2 regions of the Bacillus sp. SRL543 genome follow, and region 2 is predicted to be linked to the other one. Evidence: riboswitches for the same ligand, from Rfam matches in the RefSeq annotation. Region 2 holds a riboswitch; the other holds the start of a gene.
The links. Region 2 has a riboswitch for S-adenosylmethionine ahead of AC4E8B_RS21150 (methionine ABC transporter ATP-binding protein). Riboswitches for the same ligand answer to the same signal wherever they lie in the genome.

Region 1 (4,212 bases), 2.0 Mb from region 2:
GTGGTTCAGTATTTCCATCCTAAACTGGAAACCATAATGGCAAATGGGTTTAAAAAGGCTGCTGTGTAAAATAAATGGATTGAACTATCATACAGTTTTTTAACAAATTATATTTGCTCCATTCATCCGGAATTGAAGTCACACTATCAAAAAAGGCCGCTCCCAATGAGCGGCCTTCTTCTATATTTATCACACTCTGCTGTATTCCCTTGCCTTCTCCTGTTCTTTTTCTAGCTCGGCACCTAGGAATTTGGCGGCTTCAAGCATGCCGTATTTTCCTGCTTTTGCCTCTGCGTCAGAATTATAGTTTGTGTTTGTGTTGACATCGTACGTATAAATATCCCCATTGGCATTTTTAATGAATTCAATGCCGGCGATTTGAATGCCATTTTCCTTGAGGAAGCTTTCGTATTTTTTAATAATAGGGTCGTTGAAGCCTTCAATGATCTTAAACTTTGGTTTCTCTTCCACCTCTTCGCCAACCGGGCAGAACAGATCGCCAATTTGGCAGGCATCGGCCGGGCAAAGTTCAAAGCCTTCTGATGTATCCACCTGGACGGCATAGACGAATTTTCCGCCCACGAACTCACATCTGGTAATATATGATTCTGGCGATTCAATATATTCCTGGATCAGTGTGATGCCATCGACAGGCTCTTCAAAATTCGGCCCTTCGACATATTCCCTTAATGCATCCAGCGAATGGAACAGCTGAACGCCAAGCCCTTTGCCTGCGCGATTATGCTTCGTGATGAACGGAGCACAGTCAAGCTTTACAGCGGCTTCAAGAATCTGATTTTTTCCGACTGCTGCTATTGTCTTAGGAGTGCTGATGCCGGCAGCATTCAGTGCTGTATACTGATTGACTTTGCTGACCTCGAGCCTTAAAGCACGGCTGCCATTGAAGACTGTGCGGCCATGCTGCTCAAGCCATGACAGAACAGATTCCGTCAGCTCCGGCGCAAAGCGGTTCCCCCTTGTGTGGGAAGATGCGCTCATCCTGCTGTAGAAAATACCTTCCGGAGGCACACCGGTAAGATCAACAATCCCTTCATTTAAAAACCATTCCTCGTATGGAAGCTCCAGCTCTTCCAGTCTTTTGGTCAAATGTGCAGTCCACTCGCTGTTTTCGTGTATGATGTGTATTTTGCTCATATGTTCTCCCTCTTTTACTTTAAGATTTTCCTTTTGGCTTCCACCAGAGGCATGACTTTTTCCGAGAATCTCTGCATTTCCTCCAGCTGTGGAGAGAACTGAAGAAGCAGCAGATCGACGCCGGCCTCTTCATAGGCAATAATCTGTTCTGCAATCTGTTCAGGCGTGCCAATCAGATTTGGCCTGAGGCCGCGGTTGGAAACGGAATAATCGTAGAGTTTTACCTGCTGCTCGAGCTGTGATTTGCCGACAAAATCATTATAGCCGGCATAGCCGCTTGATTCTTTTACATTGGTGATGCGGGCGAGCTCTTCCTGCGCTTCTTCTTCTGTGTCACGGCATACGATGTAGGCTGCCATGCCAAATGATTTAAACGGCTCGTTCCCGCTTTCTTGCCTGCGTGCTTTCATGTCGTCAATTTTGGTTTTGACTTCCTCAACTGTGCCGCCGTGCATCACATAGGCGTCGCAGTGATTGACAATCGTTTCCTTGCCGCGCGGGCTCTCCCCGCCTGCATATAGGATCGGATTCGGCCTTTGCACTGGTTTAGGGGACAAATGGGCATTTTTAATAGAATAATATTTGCCGTCAAAATTGAAGGTCTCTTCTTCCCATAAACCTTTCATTACCTTGACGAACTCTTCTGTCCGATCATACCGCTCATCATGTTCAGTGAAAATGCCAGCGTACTGGCGCGACTCTTCCTCCCACCATGCCGATACAACGTTCAAGGTGAAGCGGCCATTGCTGATATGGTCGATGTTGCTCGCCATCTTTGCCGTCACGGCAGGATTATGGAAGCCGGGGCGGACAGCCGTCATGATTTCTATTTTCTCAGTGACCGCAGCAAGAGCGGCCGCTGTAGACCATGCTTCAAGCGAATCCTGCTCCGGGCCTTTTATATCATTCAAGTAAAGTTCTGCTATTAATGTGGTATCATATCCCCACTTCTCTGCTGCCTGGATGACTTCTTTCGCATAGCTGAAGGTCGGGGGCATATTCTCATCTTCTACATTGCGCAGCCAGCCGCCAAAGATCGGCAGCCAAAATCCGTATTTCATCTGTCTCTTCTCCTCTCACTTGCACCTTGTTGTCAGCAATAAAAAAAACTTCCCCGATAAGAAGAAGTTTGGTATGCCTCTATCTTATCTGCCAAAGCATTGCGCTTTGCTGGATTTAGCACCATTCTGACTAAGTCAGCGGCTGCCGGGTATCACAGGGCCAGTCCCTCCACCACTCTCGATAAGAATATTCAATTGATTTCATAGTAATCCTACAACAAAGGTCGGCTTTCTGTCAACTGACTAGTCTAACTATTTTAAAAAATGTTTTTTTGCCTGCTCGCCTTATTTATCGCGTGAGCCTTTTTAGCGGAAACCATTCTGCTGGAAGCAATTTTTCATATCGTCTTTGAAGAAAACGGTCATCAATCAGCAGGATGGTTCCTGTGTCTTCCTCAGAACGGATGAGGCGACCGCCAGCCTGGGCTGCTTTATTGGCTCCCGGAAAAGTATACGCATAATCATAGCCGTTCTTTCCTTCAGATTGAAAATAATCTTTGATCAGATTACGCTCAAGGCTCAGCTGCGGAAGCCCCACACCAACAATGATGACCCCGCCAAGCCTGCTTCCCTTCAAATTGATCCCTTCCGAGAAAATTCCGCCCAGCACAGCGAACCCAAGAAGGCTTTCAGCAGGATTTTCATGGAAGGAAGACAGAAACTCTTCTCTTTCTTCCTCTGCCATCCCCTGCTCCTGGACCATCATCTTCAAAGAGGAGGTACCTTTCATTTGCTCATGGATTTCCCTCATATATTGATATGAGGGAAAAAAGATTAAGTAATTCCCGGGCCGTTCAGCTGCCAGCTTTTCCACCGACCTGGCTAAAGCTGCCCCTGTTGCGCTTCTGTCCTTATATCTCGTGCTAAGCGGCAAAGCAAGGACTTCTGCATTTTCTTTTGGGAAAGGGGAAGGAAGTGACAGGGAATAATGATCCTCATTCCAGCCGAGCATGCTCTTAAAGTAATCGAAGGGCTGGAAGGTAGCCGAAAAAAAGAGTTTGCTGCGGAATCCCTTGCCCATTTTTTGGACAAGATCGGAGGGATCTAAACAAAACAGCTTGAGTACAACATCTTTTCCTGACTTTTCTGTATAAATGACAAAACGCTCATCTGCCAGTCTCGATATCCTCAGGAAAGCCTGTACAGAAAAATAGGTATCAAGCAGCAGCTCCTGCCCCTCGCTCCCCGGGCCGCTTATCAGCTCCTTTTCTGCGCAAGAGGCGAATTCCTCAAGCTGTTCGAGGAGACTTTCCGGCAGCTCTTTATGGATACGATGGCTGCTCTCCTTCAATTCTTTATTGAAAATGATGAAAACATCGTTCATCCTTTTTGCTGCGGAATACAGCTGCGGGGCTGTGTTTTTGTAAGCCCTTTTCAGCTGAAGGAAATTCTGCTTCCCCAGCTCCGCCGAAAACATATCCCTCGCCCGGTCCACCAGATTATGCGCCTCATCAATCAGAAGGGCAGTTTTTTTCTTGCCTTCTGTATGAAGCCTTTTCAGGGATACCCGGGGATCAAAAATGTAATTGTAGTCGCAAATGACCGCGTCTGCCGCATACGCAAGCTCCAGGGAAAATTCAAACGGGCAAACTGTGTGCTTCATGGCATATTTTTCAATAACAGTCCGGTCGATAATGGATTCATGGGAGAAGATATCAAGGACAGCTTCATTGAGGCGGTCATAAAAACCGTCAGCGAACGGACAATGTTCCCTCTGACAGACTGCCTGCTCCTGAAAGCATATCTTGTCCTTGGCCGTTATAGTCACTATATGCATATGAAGGCCTTTTTGCTGCATCAATGAAAAAGCTTCTTCGGCGGCCTGCCTTGTAATTGTTTTGGCCGTAAGATACACCAGCCTGGACAGCAGCCCCTCTCCCATCGCCTTGATGGCGGGAAAAGCTGTTGAAATAGTCTTTCCTGTCCCGGTCGGCGCCTGGGCAAACAAATCCTTTGCGTCCAGAATCGATTTGTACACGGCTTTTGCAAGCTGCCG
Region 2 (4,212 bases):
TGCAGATCATAAGCCCGAGGCCAGTCCCCTTTTCCTTCGTACTGTAGAACGGTTCACCGAGCTTCGGCAGCCTTTCTTCGGGGATGCCGATCCCTTCATCCTTCACGCTGATCATCGCAAAGCTGTTGTCATGCCTGACTTCAATGCTGATCTTTCCGCCATGGGGCATGGCTTCAATCGAATTTTTGATAACATTGATGAGCACCTGCTTGATTTTATCAATCTCACAGCGGACACTGATTTCAGATAGGGAGTATTTCACATCGATCATGATGTTATAAATGAGCGCCTGTGTGTTTAAAAGGGTGACGACGCTTTTAACGATATTGACCAGATTGGTTTCCTGAACCTCTGTCACGACTGGCTTGGCGAGAACAAGGAGATCATTGACGATTTCTTCTATCCGTTCGAGCTCGGAAAGGATGACATCCGCATATTTTTCTGTTTTCCGCTCAGTAAGAAGCTGGGTAAAGCCTTTGATTGCGGTAAGCGGGTTTCTGATTTCATGGGCGATTCCTGCGGCAAGCTGCCCGACGACAGAGAGCTTTTCTGCATTATGGAGCTTTTCTTCGGTCTTTTTCTGGCCGGTCACGTCCTTGATGATGATCTGGAACAGTTTTCGGTTCTTAAAAACAGTGGGAATCAGCTGGATGGCGGCCTTTCGGGTGTTCCCGTCACTCCTGATGAGGTTCAATTCAAAGCTGACGGTCTGGTTCGCCTGGTAAAAATCCTTCAAATAGCCATGGTCAGAAGCTGATATATAGTCATACAAAGAGGCGCCGATGATTTCCTTGCTTGAAGTGAAGCCAAACACTTTCTTGCCTTCATCATTCATATAGGTCCATATACCTTTCTCGGTTGTCATGCCAATAGTATCCCGGCTGTATTCGACCAGGAAGCGGTATTTTTCCTGTGTTTCCATGTTTTCCTCTTCCATATTGACACGTTCGGTCATATCCCTGGAAATGCACATGGCTTCCTGGCTGTCGCCGAGTGTGCTGATACTGGTCTCAAGCCAGATATAGTCGCCTTCCTTGCGGCGGAACCGGAACGAAATACGTGAGCTGCTGCCCGGGGATAGCCCGCGGAATTCTTTTGTGAGGATATCTTTGTCTTCGGGGTGGCAGTAGGCAAGAATGCAGTCTTTGTAAAGCTCTTCCTGCGTGTAGCCCAAAAGGGTGCTGCAGGATGGGGACACATATAAGAAAATGCCCTCTTTCGTATGCCGTGAAATCAGGTCTGCCGAATGCTTCAGAGCCAGTTCGAGATTTTTTGCTTCAACTTTGTCCACAAATAATTCAGATTGATAGTCTCTGTTTGTTGCAATCAAACCGTTCTCCCTCCCGGAATGCAGTTCATTTTGCTCTTTTCCACTATTATACATTAGACAAGCTGGCAGAAATATAGGAGTAAACTCCCTCTTCTTGTATGGAGACTGGGGGAAATGTTGATAACTGGATAGGAAAATGTGGAAAACCTGCTTTATCCACAGCGGGAGGAGGACATTTTTTCCGAAAATCCAAAAAAGTAAGTAAGGGCTTTCAGGATTTGTGGATAAAAATTTTTAACCACATATCTGAAAAAAGGGTTTGACAGAACTTTGAAACGCGTGTAAAGTAAAAAACAATTAATTAAGCAAACAAACTTAATACGATAGCTTCTTATCCAGAGAGGTAGAGGGACTGGCCCTATGACACCTCGGCAGCGGACTGATGAACCGTGCCAATTCCAGCAGGCAGATTGCCTGAAAGATAAGAAGAGGACTGACGCTTATTATTCTGCCCTCTTCTTCTTGAAGAGGGCTTTCTTGTTTTTCAGGAATAAAAGTGCGGGGTGCTGCATAGCTATTGTATTAAATCCAATTAATTATATAGGAAAACCATAATTTCTTATCCAGAGAGGCAGAGGGACTGGCCCTATGAAGCCTCGGCAGCGGACTCTTATGAGTACTGTGCCAATTCCAGCAGGTGTGAGCCTGGGAGATAAGAAGAGACAATGCTGATGATGCATGCCCTCTTCTGTTCTCAGGAGAGGGTTTTTTAATGTTAAGAAAGTATATTTTTTCAACTTTGATTACTGTCTAGCTCCAGCGCCTACCCCCTCGAGGTCACAAGCCACTCCTCCCAAAAAGGCAAAGAACGCCTTTCCGGGAGGCCTGTCTTGTGCTTGTCGGGGGTGACCAAGGCGCTTGCGCATTTCTTATTTGATACGGAGGGAGAAACAAACATGATAGAATTCCAGGATCTCAAGAAAGTGTATGAAAGCGGAGGCCAGCAGGTTGCAGCACTGAATGGGATAGATCTTGCAATCGACAAAGGAGAAATCTTTGGTGTAATCGGCTTCAGCGGAGCGGGGAAAAGCTCGCTGATCCGCTGTGTGAATCTGCTCGAAAGGCCGACCTCAGGCAAGGTGATCGTCGATGGCCATGATCTTACATCGCTTTCGCCAAAAGAGGTAAGAGAGGTAAAGCGCAATATCGGCATGGTTTTTCAGCACTTCAATCTGCTGAACTCGAAGACGGTGTTTGCCAATGTAGCCATGCCGCTTACCCTGGCAAAGCTCCCTAAAGAGCAGGTACGCAAACGGGTAGCTGAACTTCTTGAGTTCGTGGGACTTGCCGATAAAGCTGATAATTATCCTGATCAGCTTTCAGGCGGCCAAAAGCAGAGAGTCGGGATTGCAAGAGCACTTGCTACACAGCCTTCAATCCTGCTGTGCGATGAAGCGACCTCGGCCCTTGATCCGCAGACAACAAGCAGCATTTTGCAGCTATTGAAAAAAATCAATGCGGAATACAATATCACCATCCTGATCATTACCCATGAAATGACGGTCATCAGGGAAATCTGCGACAGGGTGGCGGTGATCGAGGCAGGAAAAATCATTGAGGAAGGCTCGGTGTTCGATGTATTCTCGGCACCAAAAACACAGACAGCCCAGAACTTTGTCAGTTCTGTCATGAATGATTCAATCCCGGATTCCGTCAAGCAGCTTGTAGAAAGAAACAATGGCAAGGAAAGAATTTTCCGGATCAATTTTGTCGGCCAGTCAGCCGGCCAGCCGCTGCTCTCCAAGCTTGCCAAGAAATTCGATATTGATATAAACGTGCTGTTCGGAAATATAACCGAGCTTCAAGGCATCCCGTTTGGGAACCTTGTTGTCGAATTCCAGGGAACCGACCAGGAAGTGCAGCGCGCCCTTATGTACATTCATCAGGAAAAAGTCTCAATCAAGGAAGTGAAAGCACATGCTAGTTGATCACACGCAAATCATAGAAGCACTTATTGAAACCATTCAAATGGTGGCCTTCTCGCTCCTTTTTTCCACCATCCTGGGATTGCCGCTCGGAATCCTGCTGGTCATCACGAGAAAAGGCCATCTGCTGGAGAATCTGCCCATTTTCAACGTATTGAATGGAATCATCAATATATTCCGCTCGGTCCCATTCATCATCCTGATGGTTGCAATCATTCCGGTGACGCGGCTGCTGGTAGGAACCTCAATCGGGACGGCAGCGGCTGTCGTACCGCTCGTATTCTATGCCGGCCCGTATATTGCAAGATTGATTGAGAACTCGCTCCTCGAAGTTGACCCGGGTGTCATAGAGGCAGCGGAAGCGATGGGGGCGACACCCGGGCAGATCATCTTTAAATTTCTCGTACCGGAAGCGCTCAGTTCACTGGTCCTCGCACTGACCATCGCGACCGTCGGACTTGTCGGCGCATCCGCCATGGCAGGGGCTGTCGGCGGCGGCGGTCTTGGCGATTTGGCCATTACTTACGGCTATCAGCGCTTCGACACAACGGTCATGATCATCACAGTCGCCATCCTGGTCATCATGGTCCAGGGGCTGCAGAGCTTCGGCAATATTTTATCTAAAAGAATCAGAAGACGATAACTAGGAGGAAACATCCATGAAAAAATTATTATTAACGGCAATCATTCTGGCGCTGGCGGTTTTCAGCGCAGCCTGTTCATCATCAACAAGCGGCAAGGAAAAAGAAAAAGAAGTGAAAATCGGTGTCAGCGGGTCAGACAACCGCATCTGGGATTTCGTAGCCAAGAAAGCTGAAAAAGAAGGAATCAAGGTGGAAATCGTCCGCTTCTCGGATTATGTCCAGCCAAACATCGCCCTTGCAGAGGGAGAGCTTGATGCGAATGCCTTCCAGACTATTTCTTATTTCAACGCTTTTAAAAAGGAACATGATCTGG

Region 1: it holds a riboswitch for S-adenosylmethionine, as region 2 does, so the genes downstream of both, AC4E8B_RS10905 (LLM class flavin-dependent oxidoreductase) here and AC4E8B_RS21150 (methionine ABC transporter ATP-binding protein) in region 2, are expected to answer to the same signal.

The regions. Positions count from the first base shown of each region.
Region 1 covers NZ_OZ481794.1:2,167,579-2,171,790, reverse strand. Annotated here, with positions in the region: gene AC4E8B_RS10915 (YczE/YyaS/YitT family protein) at 1-69, shown strand, start outside; gene AC4E8B_RS10910 (ATP-grasp domain-containing protein) at 190-1,155, opposite strand; gene AC4E8B_RS10905 (LLM class flavin-dependent oxidoreductase) at 1,170-2,216, opposite strand; SAM riboswitch class I at 2,298-2,404, opposite strand; gene AC4E8B_RS10900 (helicase C-terminal domain-containing protein) at 2,506-4,212, opposite strand, start outside.
Region 2 covers NZ_OZ481794.1:4,133,985-4,138,196, reverse strand. Annotated here, with positions in the region: gene AC4E8B_RS21155 (PAS domain S-box protein) at 1-1,330, opposite strand, end outside; SAM riboswitch class I at 1,659-1,758, shown strand; SAM riboswitch class I at 1,887-1,989, shown strand; gene AC4E8B_RS21150 (methionine ABC transporter ATP-binding protein) at 2,227-3,258, shown strand; gene AC4E8B_RS21145 (methionine ABC transporter permease) at 3,248-3,898, shown strand; gene AC4E8B_RS21140 (MetQ/NlpA family ABC transporter substrate-binding protein) at 3,915-4,212, shown strand, end outside.